DNA from 2 places in the Lysinibacillus canaveralius genome. Region 1 is predicted to be linked to the other one. Evidence: a T-box and tRNA genes for the amino acid it is inferred to sense, from the RefSeq annotation. Region 1 holds a T-box; the other holds one or more tRNA genes.
The links. The T-box of region 1 lies ahead of AA0Y26_RS15085 (valine--tRNA ligase). A T-box ahead of a tRNA ligase gene usually reads a tRNA of that ligase, here a tRNA-Val.

Region 1 (7,042 bases):
CTCTTGCTTGACTATATTCAGAGCCTCCTCTGGAAGTTTTCCCACAACCACGGGTATACCTTGCTTCACAATACCTGCCTTATGTGCTGCAATCTCAGAGAGTGTATTTCCCAGGAAATTCGTATGTTCTAAAGAGATACTTGGGATCACGGATACGAGTGGAAGAATAACGTTTGTACTATCAAGGCGTCCTCCCATCCCTGCCTCAATAAGCGCAATATCAACCTTCTGCTTTTTAAAGTATAAAAAGGCGGCACACGTCAATAATTCAAAATCTGTGCATTTGCCGTCTAGACCGCTCTCTTTCATCTCTTGAAAGAGCGTATCCATCTCTTTAGGAGTTATTTTTTCACCGTTAATTTGTATTTGATCATGTACATCCAATATACAAGGGGACGTAAACTTCCCTACCGTTTTCCCATGTTCACGAAGGATGGATTCCAAAAATGCAATAGTCGAGCCTTTTCCGTTTGTTCCAGCTACATGAATGCAGGCTGTATCTTGTTCAGGATGATTGAGTAAAGCAAGTGCCTGTTTCATGGCATCAAGACCAGGCTTTATTGCATTCTCACTGTTTACCTGCCATTTTTCCTTGTAATGTTCAAATCCTATTATCATGTTCGTTCCTCCTAATAATTACACGCCTATGTCATTGCACTCTTTAGAAAGGCGAGAGGCTTTTGTTGTAAGAAGTTACAAAAGATCTTACCTCAGCTATAAAATAAAGAGATCCCGTAATAACGAGAAGATCGTCTTCTCCCATTCTATCTTGCAGCTCAAAGAGCAAGGAACGCCAGTCTTTTTGGACAAATTTACAACTATGCTTACTTTCCTCTGCCAGAACCTCTGCCTTAGCAGCACGTGGAAGATCAATTTCAGTAAAGTACATTTCACATGCCATACTTTCCATCAACTGGATACTCACCTGATGGTCCTTATCCTGGAGGGCTGCATAGACAAACTTATATCGCTTGTCCGGCTCTACTTGAGAGAGCGTTTGAAGTAAGGCGGCTGTTCCTTCAGGATTATGGGCCCCGTCAAGTATTATTTGAGGTGCTATCCGTTCAAAACGCCCTTCCCAACTAGCTTTCCCCAATCCTGTGCGAATTGTCTTTTCACTAATCGAGGGGTCATACAGGAGTGCTGCTGTAATGGCTAAAGCAGCATTATCCAGCTGATGAGCACCAGCCATCCTAACATAAACCTCCTCCATCTTCCTATCCAAAGCCTTATAAGTGAGCAATTGCCGCTCTGCTTGCTTTTCTAAATGAATTGTTTGATCTAACATATAAAGCGGTGCTTGACGCTCCTTTGCTTCCTTACAGATCACTTCTCGTGCCTCTGCATCCCTAACCCCTACGACCACAGGCTTTCCTAACTTAATAATTCCCGCTTTTTCGCCGGCGATTTCGGCAATCGTATCACCCAGCATATCTGTATGCTCCAGAGAAATTGTAGTGATGACGCTGACATCTGGAGTTAGCACATTTGTCGTATCAAGACGGCCGCCAATTCCTGTCTCAATAAGTGCTACATCCAATTTTTCCTGTGCGAAATATTGGAACATAATCAATGTCATAAATTCAAAAAAGCTTGGGAACATCCCATCTAATTGCCGATGAACAATTTCCACTATTTTATTAGCAAAGTACAAAAAGTCTTCATCTGCTATTTGTTTTTTGTTAATTGTAATCCGTTCATTTGGTCTCTCTAGATGGGGAGAAATGAAGGCACCGACCTTCAAACCATGTTCCATCAGAATTTCCCTTGTTGCATTCAGCGTAGAGCCCTTTCCATTCGACCCTGCAAAGTGAATGAAGCGTGTAGAAGCCTCTGGGTTTCCTAACGCCGCTAAAATTTTTCGTGCTGACTCAAGCGGCTGTCCCTTGTATTGGCTTGCCTTCAATGTAAAAATAAAATCCGTACAATCTTTCATTGTTTGAAACATCGTCAAGCCTCCCAGCGATTGATTATATGTATTATGTATTTGGCATGGCGCCATCGATGATTTTGTCCGTTAATCCTTTCACATTGTCTAATAATCAGGTCGATTTGTCTAGAAACAAATGAAAGGGAAATGCCGGATTGGCATCTCCCTATTTACTACATATTTTTCAGTTCAGCTAGACGCTTCTCAACTGTTGTGTATTTCTCTTCATAATCCGCAAGCTTTTCTCGTTCAGCATTCACTAATGCTTCCGGTGCTTTTGAAACGAATTTTTCGTTTGAAAGCTTACCTGTTACTAATTTAACTTCCTTCGCCCACTTTTCAAGCTCTTTTTGTAAACGTGCGATTTCCTCTTCAACGTTTATTAAACCTGCTAGTGGTAAGAACAATTCTGCTCCGGAAACAACGGCTGACATCGTTTGGCCCGGTGCTTCAATACCTACACCGATTTCAAGTGTTTCTGGATTACAGAATTTTTCGATGTACGCTTTATTTGCTTCAAGTACTAATGCTGTCGCTTCGTCCTTCGCTGAAATATAAAGCGGTACTTGCTTACTCATCGGTGTATTTACTTCCGCACGGATGTTACGTACAGAACGGATGATATCCATTAACAGTTTCATATCGCCGGCTTCCGCCTCAAAGTCAAATTCAGGGCGTACTGTTGGCCAAGCTGCAACTGTAATAGACTCTCCTTCATGCGGCAAATGCTGCCAGATTTCCTCTGTAACAAACGGCATAAATGGATGCAGCAGACGCATTGTTTGATCTAGTACATACGCTAAAACAGAACGTGTCGTTTTCTTCGCTGCTTCATCTTCACCGTAAAGAGGCAATTTCGCCATTTCAATATACCATGAGCAGAAATCATCCCAAATAAAGTTATACAGCTCGCGGCCTACTTCACCGAATTCATATTTATCGGACAATGCTGTTACGCGTTCAATCGTATTGTTTAAACGAGATAGAATCCATTTATCCGCTACAGATAAATCACCTGATAAATCGATTTCCTTGTATGACATGCCTTCCATGTTCATCAAGGCAAAGCGAGAGGCGTTCCAGATTTTATTGATGAAGTTCCAAGTAGCTTCTACTTTTTCTGTCGTATAGCGTAAGTCCTGACCAGGAGAAGAACCTGTCGCCAGGAAGTAACGCAATGAATCCGCACCATATTGGTCGATCACATCCATTGGGTCAACCCCATTACCTAGAGATTTCGACATTTTGCGGCCTTCCGCGTCACGTACAAGTCCGTGGATCAGTACATCTTTAAATGGACGTTCACCTGTGAATTCTTTTCCTTGGAAAATCATACGGCTTACCCAGAAGAAGATGATATCATAGCCTGTTACCAATGTGCTTGTAGGATAGTAGCGTGTAAATTCTTCATTTGTTTCATCCGGCCAGCCCATTGTTGAAAATGGCCATAATGCAGATGAGAACCAAGTATCAAGCACGTCTTCATCTTGCGTCCAGTTTTGTGCATCAGCAGGTGCTCCCTTGCCTACATAAATTTCACCTGTTTCATTGTGATACCAAGCTGGGATTTGATGCCCCCACCATAACTGTCTAGAAATACACCAGTCATGGATATTTTCCATCCAGCGATTATACGTATTTTCAAAACGATTTGGTACGAAGTTTACTTTTTCTTCTTCGTTTTCCTGTATCGCAAGTGCCTGCTCAGCAAGTGGGCCCATTTTAACAAACCATTGTTTTGAAAGATACGGCTCTACAACTGCACCCGAACGCTCAGAGTGTCCGACTTGGTGTACGTGTGGCTCAATTTCAATAAGTACACCTGCCTCCTGCAAGTCTTTTACGATTTGCTTACGGCATTCGAAACGGTCCATCCCTGCATATTTGCCTGCAAGGTCGTTCATTGTTCCGTCTTCATTCATTACTAAAATACGCTCTAAGTTGTGGCGGTTCCCTACTTCGAAGTCGTTCGGGTCATGTGCCGGTGTCATTTTTACAACACCTGTACCGAATTCCATATCTACATAATCATCTGCTACGATTGGAATTTCACGACCTACGATTGGTAAAATGACCGTTTTGCCAATCAAGTGCTTGTAGCGCTCATCTTCAGGGTGTACAGCTACACCGGAGTCACCAAGCATTGTTTCCGGACGTGTTGTTGCAACGCGTAATTTACCAGAGCCATCAGCTAATGGGTATTCCATATGGTAGAATGCACCCTCTACCTCTTTATGAATTACTTCAATATCAGATAACGCTGTTTTCGCTGCCGGATCCCAGTTGATAATACGCTCACCACGGTAGATTAAGCCTTTTTCATATAGCTTTACAAAGACCTCTTTTACCGCATCGGATAAGCCCTCATCTAATGTGAATCGTTCACGGGAATAATCCAGGGCAAGACCTAGCTTAGACCATTGCGCTCGAATATGAGAAGCGTACTCTTCCTTCCACTCCCACGTTTTTTCTAAGAATTTTTCACGACCTAAATCGTAGCGGGAAAGGCCCTCACCCCGTAGCTTTTCTTCTACTTTTGCTTGTGTTGCGATGCCTGCATGGTCCATACCAGGAAGCCATAATGCATCATATCCCTGCATGCGTTTCATGCGGATAATGATATCTTGTAATGTTGTATCCCATGCGTGACCAAGGTGTAATTTACCTGTTACATTTGGTGGTGGAATAACAATAGAATACGGCTCCTTGCCGCTTTCAGGTTGTGCTTCGAAAAATTTCCCGTTTAACCACCATTCATAGCGGCCAGCTTCAGTGCCTTTGGGATCGTACTTTGTCGGCATTGTGATTTCTGTCATAATGACTCCTCCTTGTAGAAAATAAAAAACTCCCTCGTCAACAAAAGGACGAGGGAGTTAGTTCGCGGTACCACCTTTAATTCCAAAACGGCGCAAGTCAAGCGTTCGCATTCTGCGTCACTCTTCACTCAGCAATCCTCATGAACCGTATGTTCACTCCGGCTGCCTCATTTCATCGTTCCTTGACTGACAAACGCTTTCTTTTGCGCCTTCTATCTGTCAAGGGTTCGCATTCTGCGTCACTCCTCATTCAGCAATCCTTATGAACTGTATGTTCACTCCGGCTGCCTCATTTCGTCGTTCCTTGACTGACAAACGCTTTCTTTTGCGCCATTCATCTGTCAAGGGTTCGCATGGCTTTCCATTTTGGCTCTTCATTCGTTAACGGTGTTTAACCGGCACTTTACTACTATCATTTCATAAAGGCTGCTCCTAGGCTACGTTCAAATGGGCCGCTTTGGAAACTTTTCAGCTACCGTTTCCTCTCTAACAAAGGGCGTTCATTCTACTCTTCCCAATCATTGCATCACATATTTAGTTACCTGCTATTGTAATCAATTTATGCTGTTTTTTCAAGCTTTGTTACATATCATGACCCTTTTTCATTAAACTAATCACATTTTTTATAAAAGAGACTCTTCTTATGATAGGTAAAAGCATGAGATAACAGAGTGTGTCGTGCGGATGGTCTTCGGAATAAACTATGGTAACTAGATTTTTTTGAAAGTTTATACTGATTACAAAATAAAAGGTACGATACCTTTTTCTTTCGTGAAGGGACCTGCAAACAGAAACTACTTCTGCTTATTTGATATGCTTCTTGCTGCATGTATGCCTGGTCAGGAATTGTTCGTTACAAGAAAGTTTTTCATAGAATTGAAAAAGACTACCCCTCTTCAGGATAGCCTTCATTTTTAACGAAAGGAGTTATATTATGAGAAAACACTACAACCCTTACTTACTACCGCCATGGCTTCGGAAAACTCGCTTTTATTGCCGGACAATTATCATACCGATCACTGTTTTCCAGGGCTGTCGTACATTGTTCTTCCCAACAACATGGGATTTTATCTTACTGTGTGTGTTGGGACTGATTGCGTATCTACTGATTACGGACTTTATTTAACGGAAAGGATTCTTTTCGATATCCATCTTCTAAGTGGAACAGAAACTCTGTAGATTCCTGCCGGCTTTCATCCATAAACTCTTCATCGCGCTCTTCTATGAGCTCTTCATGGCTTTCATCTACCACTTTCACAGCAATTTTTTCTGCAATTTCTTCAGTAATTTCTTTAGTGATTTCATCTACTCTATTTTCAGCAGCTTCTTCCGTAACTTCTTCAGGAATCTCTTCAGGGATGTTTTCAGGAATGTTTTCAGGAATGTTTTCAGCTATTACTTCAATCATTTCTTTCACACTGCTTTCCATTACATCTTCTACTGCTTTTGCTTTACGTATTTCTTGAATGTCTTTTCCGGAGCTTTCAACCGCTTTTTCGATAAAGATTTTTTCATGGTCTGTTACTTCTGTAGTTGTAATTTCATCATAAACACACATCACCTGCCAGGCGATATCAAAAGCATCACCGCAAGTAGTTTGAATATCTTCAACCCGTAAACTTTTTAATTCCATCTTCGGCAGCTCCAATCGAAATGGTAAGGCATATTCAAAGTACCCTTCATCCTCCATTACATCTACATGTTCAATCAGCGTGCCCATCTCCGGGCGGGCATGCTTTTGTCGGTCAAACTCTACCCTCGCCATTATATGATAGATACCTTGTATGCGGAGCTCCTCAGGCAATTGTTCGCATTCCCAGTTTGCCTGGACATTTATTAATTTCACATCTTTTACGCACCCGAAGTCATTAGGAAATGTAAATGTTTCCTTCACATGCCAATCCATCGTTTGTGACAAAAAAATCCCTCCTTGCAACACCGTATGCGGAAAGGAGGGATTTATTCATTATTTAGCTAGTATTCGTATTTCACAGCTGCTTCTTTTTTCATATCAACGTTAGCAAACAAAACTATCTTATCGTGCAAGTTTTTCAAATACTTTATGGAAAGCAGCTACCGTTTTGGCAATATGTTCTTCTGTATGTGCCGTTGAAATGAACAAGCCTTCAAATTGTGACGGGGGCAGGAAGATACCTTCTTCCGCCATCAATTTGAAATACTCAGCGAACAATGCCAGATCAGACATTTTAGCAGACTCAAAATCAACTACGTCTTCATTTGTGAAGAAGAAACCGATCATAGAACCTGCACGGTTAACTGTATGCGGAATATTGTA
Region 2 (7,042 bases), 490 kb from region 1:
ATAGAAATGATGTAATAGACTGACGGTATAGTCCTCTTTACAATGAAGACAAGGCCACTCATGAAAATGAGAAATAAATATGGCAAGGGGGTTTATCATCAACTGGGAATGCCTATAAATTTTTTGCCAGCATTTCATCAAGTAAAAAACTAATTATGAGGTGATTGTTAATGAGTAAGGATTTAAAGCAATTCATCAGAAATGAAGCGTTTTTGGGTAAAGTTGTTTCAGCTGAGGAGGCAGCTTCTTGGATTGAAGACGGAATGAACCTTGGCATGAGTGGATTTACGCTTTTCGGTGAGCCGAAAGAATTTCCTCTTGCACTTTCCAAGCGTGGTGAGAAAGAAGACTTTAAGGTGAACTTATATACGGGTGCTTCGTTAGGCCCGACAGCTGACCAATCAATGGCCGAAGCCGGTATCCTTAACTTACGTGTTCCTTACCAGGGCAATGCTGTGATGCGCGGGAAAATCAATAGAGGTGAGATTTTCTATATTGACCAGCATCTATCACACACAGCAGAAGAGGTACGAAAAGGAACATTAGGAAAAATTGATTATGCCGTTATTGAAGCCGCTGCCATCACGGAGGAAGGCTATATTATTCCGACAGGTTCTGTAGGAAACTCGCCGATTTTTGTAGAAAGAGCCGAAAACGTTATCATTGAGCTAAACACCTCTGCCCCGAGCGCATACGAAGGGCTTCACGATATTTATGTACAGAAAGATCAAGGGGAACGAAGAGAGATTCCTATTTACAATGTGGCAGACCGGATTGGAGAAATCGGTATTAAAGTCAATCCAGACAAAGTAAAAGGAATTGTTTTATCGGAGCAGCCTGATATCCCTTCCCCATTATTTGAGCCAAATGAGGAAACACAGCAAATTGCCAATCACTTATTAAGCTTCCTAGCTGGAGAAGTGGAGGCAGGAAATTTACCAGAGTCATTAGCCCCATTACAGTCCGGCGTAGGTTCTGTTGCGAATGCTGTTTTAAATGGGATGAAGCATTCTCAGTTTAAGGATATCGAAGTATTTTCTGAAGTGCTGCAGGATGGTGTCTTTGACTTGATCGATGCAGGGATCGTTAAATTTGCAGCAGGTACTTCGTTCTCGCTTTCTAAGAAACGTGTAGATTCATTAGCCGGGGATTTAGAAAAATACAAGGACAAAATTATGTTTAGACCGCAGGAAATTTCTAATAACCCGGAAGTCATCCGCCGGTTAGGTATTATTTCATTTAACACTGCTCTTGAAGTAGATATTTACGGAAATGTCAATTCAACTCATGTGAGCGGAACAAAAATTATGAATGGAATCGGCGGTTCTGGAGATTTTGCCCGTAACGCCAAAATTACAATCTTTGTCACATCATCTTTGGCAAAAGACGGGGCTATTTCAGCAATCGTTCCTTTCGTATCACATATTGACCATACAGAACATGATGTAGATGTCATTGTGACAGAGCAAGGTTATGCTGACCTGCGTGGACTGCCGCCGGTAAAAAGAGCAGAAAAACTGATTGAAATTGCACATCCTACTTACAGACCACAGTTACGCGCTTACTTTGAAGAAGCAAAAGAAAAGGTTGGCGGTCATACTCCGCATATTCTTGAAAAAGCTTTCTCATTCCATACAAGCCTTAAAGAAAAAGGCACGATGTTAATGAGTGAGGAAAACTAAAAATAACGAATAAGGAAAGGGGCTTAAAAATGGATGTACGATACCCAATTGGGCAACTGCAGGTTCCTGAAGAAGTAACATTAGAAAATGTTCAAGATTGGCTAAAGGAGATCGAAATTTACACAACACGCTTAAGAGAAACGGTTGATTCATTAAGTGATGAAGAATTAAGCAAAACATATCGCGAAGGTGCCTGGACAGTTCGTCAGCTTATTCATCATATTGCAGATTCCCAGCTGAATATGTATCAGCGTTTGAAGCTGGCTTTAACAGATGAAAATCCAACCATACCGGGGTTCGACGAAGAAAAGTGGGCGGTCCAGCCGGATACAAAGCTCCCTGTCGAGCCTTCGATTAAAATGCTTGAAGGGATCAATGAGCGCATTGTATCTTTAGGATCCAGTTTAACTGAAGAACAATTAGGCCGAACTTTTATCCACCAGAAAAACGGTCAAGTAACAGTTGCAGCAAAAGTTGCAAAATTAGCCTGGCATGAAAACCATCACTTGGCTCATATCAAAATCGCATTATCAAATTAATACAATCTGTGTTGAATTGGCTTTTCGAACTTCGATAAGCCAATTTTTTCATTAGTCGCTCTGCCCTCTTACTAATATGTTTGGAGCAGCCTATCATGCGTTAGCCGTTCTAAGGATAACTGTTCAAATGACTCCCTAGAGTAAAAAGCAAAATAAAAAAACAGCAAATCCATATGCATTAAGGATTTGCTGCTTGTTAAACTGATGGTCTCGACAGGGTTCGAACCTGCGACCCCCACCTTGTCGAGGTGGTGCTCTCCCAGCTGAGCTACAAGACCGTATATACTAAAACGACATCACTTACATAGCAATCATAACACATCTTTTTTTGAATGGGTATCCCTGAAAAACATATTTTTTCCTTAGTATTTTAGTCTCCTAAAAATGTCTAACTTTTAAGAATAAGTTCCCCGTGGAACCATATAATTGATAACAAAGAATTTTCGGCAGAATGAATATATTTATTACAATCGTTAATATGACGCACTGACTTTATGCTGTTTATCCTACTCTCCTCTTTCACATAATTTTAAATTTCATCTTGACGAAATGAAAAAGAGCGTGTATATTCAAATTAAATTATCTCGAATTCGAGATTCTTGATTTCAAAACAGGGGGAATTAAACATGACAAACTGGACAGTAGATCAATCACATTCAAACGTTGGCTTCTCGGTTAAACATATGATGGTATCAAAGGTAAAAGGAGTATTTGAAGATTACTCTGCAACAGTAACTACAGCTGATTTATCGGATTTATCAGATGCAACAATTACATTTGATATTCAAGTAGCTTCAATCAGCACGAAATCAGAGGACCGTGACAACCACTTACGTTCAGCAGACTTTTTTGATGCGGATCAATATCCAACAATTTCATTCCAATCAACAGATATCGCAAAAGATGGCGATGATTACAAAGTAACTGGTGACTTAACGATTAAAGATGTAACAAAACCAGTCACATTTAATGTTGAATTCAATGGTAGAGGAACAAATCCATGGGGTGTTGAGGTATACGGATTTGAAGCTGAAACGAAAATTAACCGTGATGAATTTGGCTTAACATGGAACGCAGCTTTGGAAACAGGCGGCGTATTAGTCGGCAAAGAAATTAAAATTAATGTTGACCTAGAAGTCAACCCAGCTTAACTATACAAAGAAGCATGCGTCCAATAAGTACGCATGCTTCTCTCTTTATAAGTCCCAACCTAGCTTAAATAAAACAATCCGCCGTTAACCATATCTACCTTAATGCGAGGTGTATATTGCTCCTCCAGCGCCTTCTTCTCAAGCTCATAGCTTTCAGGCTTTGTGACGGAATCCACATAAAAGTACTCGAGCACTTCCAAGTCACGCAGCCATCTTGCCTCTGCCGCTTTTGCCCAGGAATGGTCATCTTCAATAATCATTTCCTCCACCAGAATATCAAGACGATCCAGCGCACGTGCAGGCTTAATAATATAAGGAACAGTAAAGGCGTTCTCCGGTATGTCTGCATGAAGTTCCCGATTCTTCAACTCTTCCTGAAAGTTTTCTACTACCCGCCCTGTCAGTAAATTAATGCCGAGCGAATAGATCATTTCCTTCGTATGGTTACAGTAGTATGAAATTTTATAGTTAACGCCCAGCCATGGAGTCAGGATTATATCATTCCTATGCCCTGTATACTCATACAGTTTAACAAAGGCACCCAAATCCTTTGTCGCTTCAAACAACAGACTAAGCCTTGGGGAACCGAAATGGATCATTTCCCCTTTGATATCATCCTCGAGATTTGTCCGATCTGTAATTAATGTCAGCTGAAGAGGTGCCGGCTCTATTCCCGCGCTCTCGACATATTGCCAATAATACGGTCGATTCATAATTTTTTTATCCATCTCTTCCGTCAGTTGTACAACTAAATAATGCGGATGCTCTGTTAAAATCGGACAATTTGTTTCTTGAAAGAATGTTTGCAAGTACTGATGAACCTGTTGTGGATACATGCGCTTCCTCCTCTTTAGATTGATTCCTTATAGCCGGCTAGGATATCATCCAGCTCACCGACCACCTTTTCAAATACATCAATCTTTTCATATAGCAGATCTAAAATATGCTGCTCGATTGTATCCTGGACAGCCAGATTGTAAATGTGCACATCATGCTCTTGACCGAGACGATGCACACGCCCAATCCGCTGCTCCAGCTTCATCGGATTCCACGGCAGATCATAGTTGATGACATGGTGGCAAAACTGAAGGTTAATCCCCTCACCGCCGGACTCAGTCGCAATAAGTACCTGTGCCTTATCCCTGAATAGCTGCTTCATCCAGTCCCGCTTGCTTTTGCTGAACTTCCCATTGAAGGGCACACTTGTTATCCCCTTTGTCCCTAAATACCATTGCAAATACGTCTGGCTGGCCCGGTATTCTGTGAAAATGATGACTTTATCATCTGCCTGCGAGATAATCTCATACACTTTTTCCGCTTTTGAGTTAACCTCCATCTCCATCAGCTTCTCCACCAAAGCCTCTACGTACGTAATTTCTTCCTCACTCGTGCACTTAGACATCATATAGTTCAGTGTCATACAAGCCGCTTCCTTACTACTGCAAATCTCTTTTTGCAGTGTAATCATTGAAAAACTGCCTGAAAAAACTGAGGATATATCCTTTAAGCCAGATAGCAGTTTATATGCTTCCTGCTCTTCTTTCGTAAACTGGATTTGGATGTTCTGTACCTTTCGATTCGTCCATTCTACACCCGTATCCTGTCTTCTGTTACGAACCATTACCTGGTTCACCAGCTCTTTCAAATACTCCTCATGCTCGACCGTCCGCTTGCTGGCTGAGAAAGAAGTCTGGAACGCTTCAAAGTTTCCTAAATGACCAGGCTTCAATAATGAAATTAAATAAAACAGCTCAAATACATCATTTTGAATGGGTGTAGCCGTCAGCAGTAAACAAAACTTTTTCTTTAATGTCTGTACAAATTCATATGCCTTTGTTTTATGATTTTTCAGCTTATGTGCCTCGTCAATAATAATCATGTCATAATCCTGCTCATAAATGAGCTCCCGATGCGGACTTTTCTTTGCCGTATCCATGCTCATCACCATGATTTCTGATTGATCGATCCCGTATTTTTTCTTATAGGCAATTGCCGGGATGAAAAACTTATGATTCAGCTCCTCTACCCATTGATTGATCAAGGAAGCCGGAGCCAAAATGAGTACTTTCTTTACCAAACCGCGGATCATGTATTCCTTCAGCACAAGCCCCGCTTCGATTGTTTTCCCAAGCCCTACCTCGTCTGCCAGGATCGCTTTGCCGTTCATCCTCTCGATCACCGTTTCTGCAGCCTCCAGCTGATGGGCAAGCGGCGTGAAGTGCGGCAAGTATTTTGGTGCTTGAAGACCGGTAAAGTCAGTAATCAGGTTATTTTTCGCCATGTCATAGCTCATATTATAAAGAGCCCATTTATCCCAAGGCCCGTTATCTTCCAAACGCTTTAAAAATTCTGCCTTCCAATCTGACGACCTTTCGATATACATAAACACACCTCGCGGCTACTATTTTTACATAGGGTGCCCGAAATCGAGAGGTGTATGAGAATATATATTGTTTTGTAGGATGTATTATTTGGCAATGTTTTTCTGGCGTTATCGTTTTGCGAAATCAACAGGATGGATAGACTGGAAATGGGTACATAAATTATTGAAAATAAATCTTTTAAAGAAAGGATATCATTAGAGCCATTTATATAAAAAGTACCTGACTCTTACGCGAATCAGGTACTCCAGCTATTCTTATATTAAGTAGACTTAATGGTTCGATTATAAATTTCAAATTAGAACGCCGCTAGCTGCTCATCTGTTAAATTTTGTGCTCCCATATATTGGACTTTTGGTGCACCATCAATATATTTAACAACTGCATAGCGCTGCACATTCGGCTTTACCCAGTTGCGGGCTTCATCCGGCCAGTTAGAAATACCATCTGCCAGCATCTCCTCCGCTGTCATTACCGGAGTTGTCATTGCTGAATATTCCATATAGTTGAACTCATCATCGACAAATGTCACATAGTATACATCATCAAATACCTTATACACATCTTGGTATTCACGATTAATGTCATCACTGAAAATACCTTGCGGGTACGCATAGAACTTGCCTAACTCATATGTAATCAGCGATTGTGAAATCATATCTCTTCTAGGGAAGAAGTTATTTTCCATATCCAATTCCACACCGAATGTCTCTCTGTACTTCTCTTTTACCGTATCCCCGTCAAAGGTCATTTCCAAATCATTTGGCGTTTCATTTTCAATATTGTTGGCTTGGATAACATGCATAACCAGCCCTTCTGCATGGTCCTGCTTGTCGAGATTAATGCTCAGTATATCACTAAATTCGGATAAAGCCTGTAACACTTCTTCCTTTTTCTTTGTCTCTTTTGTTTCTTCGTTGTCAACGAAATGGTTTACACTCGGCGCAAGTTCCGCCAATACTTTTCCAACATAGGTAGCTGGACTTGCATAGTTGAAACCATATGCTTTCGCCCCCGCGTTGCTAATAATGATCGGGCGTTCCTCCCCTACATACGGCGCAAATGCTGCTTCATATGCGGCTTGATCTGTTTCTACATCATTCAGCATGTAAACAAGCGCTCCATCGCTATTCGTTATATAACCCGACACGACCAATTCCGTTTCAGAGCTATTTGGATCCTTCGCATAAATCCATTCTCTATTGTCCGCCAACCCTTCATTCGTCTGATGTGAGAACATTTTTATGTACGTCCTGCCATCCTTGCCTTCCACTAAGGAAACACTCATA

Region 2: it encodes a tRNA-Val, which carries the amino acid that the T-box ahead of AA0Y26_RS15085 (valine--tRNA ligase) is inferred to sense. The anticodon was not compared.

The regions. Positions count from the first base shown of each region.
Region 1 covers NZ_CP154840.1:2,962,499-2,969,540, forward strand. The annotation lists gene AA0Y26_RS15075 (bifunctional folylpolyglutamate synthase/dihydrofolate synthase) at 1-618, opposite strand, end outside; gene AA0Y26_RS15080 (bifunctional folylpolyglutamate synthase/dihydrofolate synthase) at 662-1,948, opposite strand; gene AA0Y26_RS15085 (valine--tRNA ligase) at 2,104-4,746, opposite strand; T-box leader at 4,788-5,277, opposite strand; gene AA0Y26_RS15090 (hypothetical protein) at 5,681-5,872, shown strand; gene AA0Y26_RS15095 (hypothetical protein) at 5,849-6,664, opposite strand; gene hemL (glutamate-1-semialdehyde 2,1-aminomutase) at 6,782-7,042, opposite strand, start outside.
Region 2 covers NZ_CP154840.1:3,450,544-3,457,585, forward strand. The annotation lists gene AA0Y26_RS17500 (succinate CoA transferase) at 171-1,682, shown strand; gene AA0Y26_RS17505 (YfiT family bacillithiol transferase) at 1,712-2,221, shown strand; tRNA gene AA0Y26_RS17510 (tRNA-Val) at 2,427-2,499, opposite strand; gene AA0Y26_RS17515 (YceI family protein) at 2,848-3,372, shown strand; gene AA0Y26_RS17520 (YqhG family protein) at 3,432-4,208, opposite strand; gene AA0Y26_RS17525 (DEAD/DEAH box helicase) at 4,223-5,755, opposite strand; gene AA0Y26_RS17530 (hypothetical protein) at 6,052-7,042, opposite strand, start outside.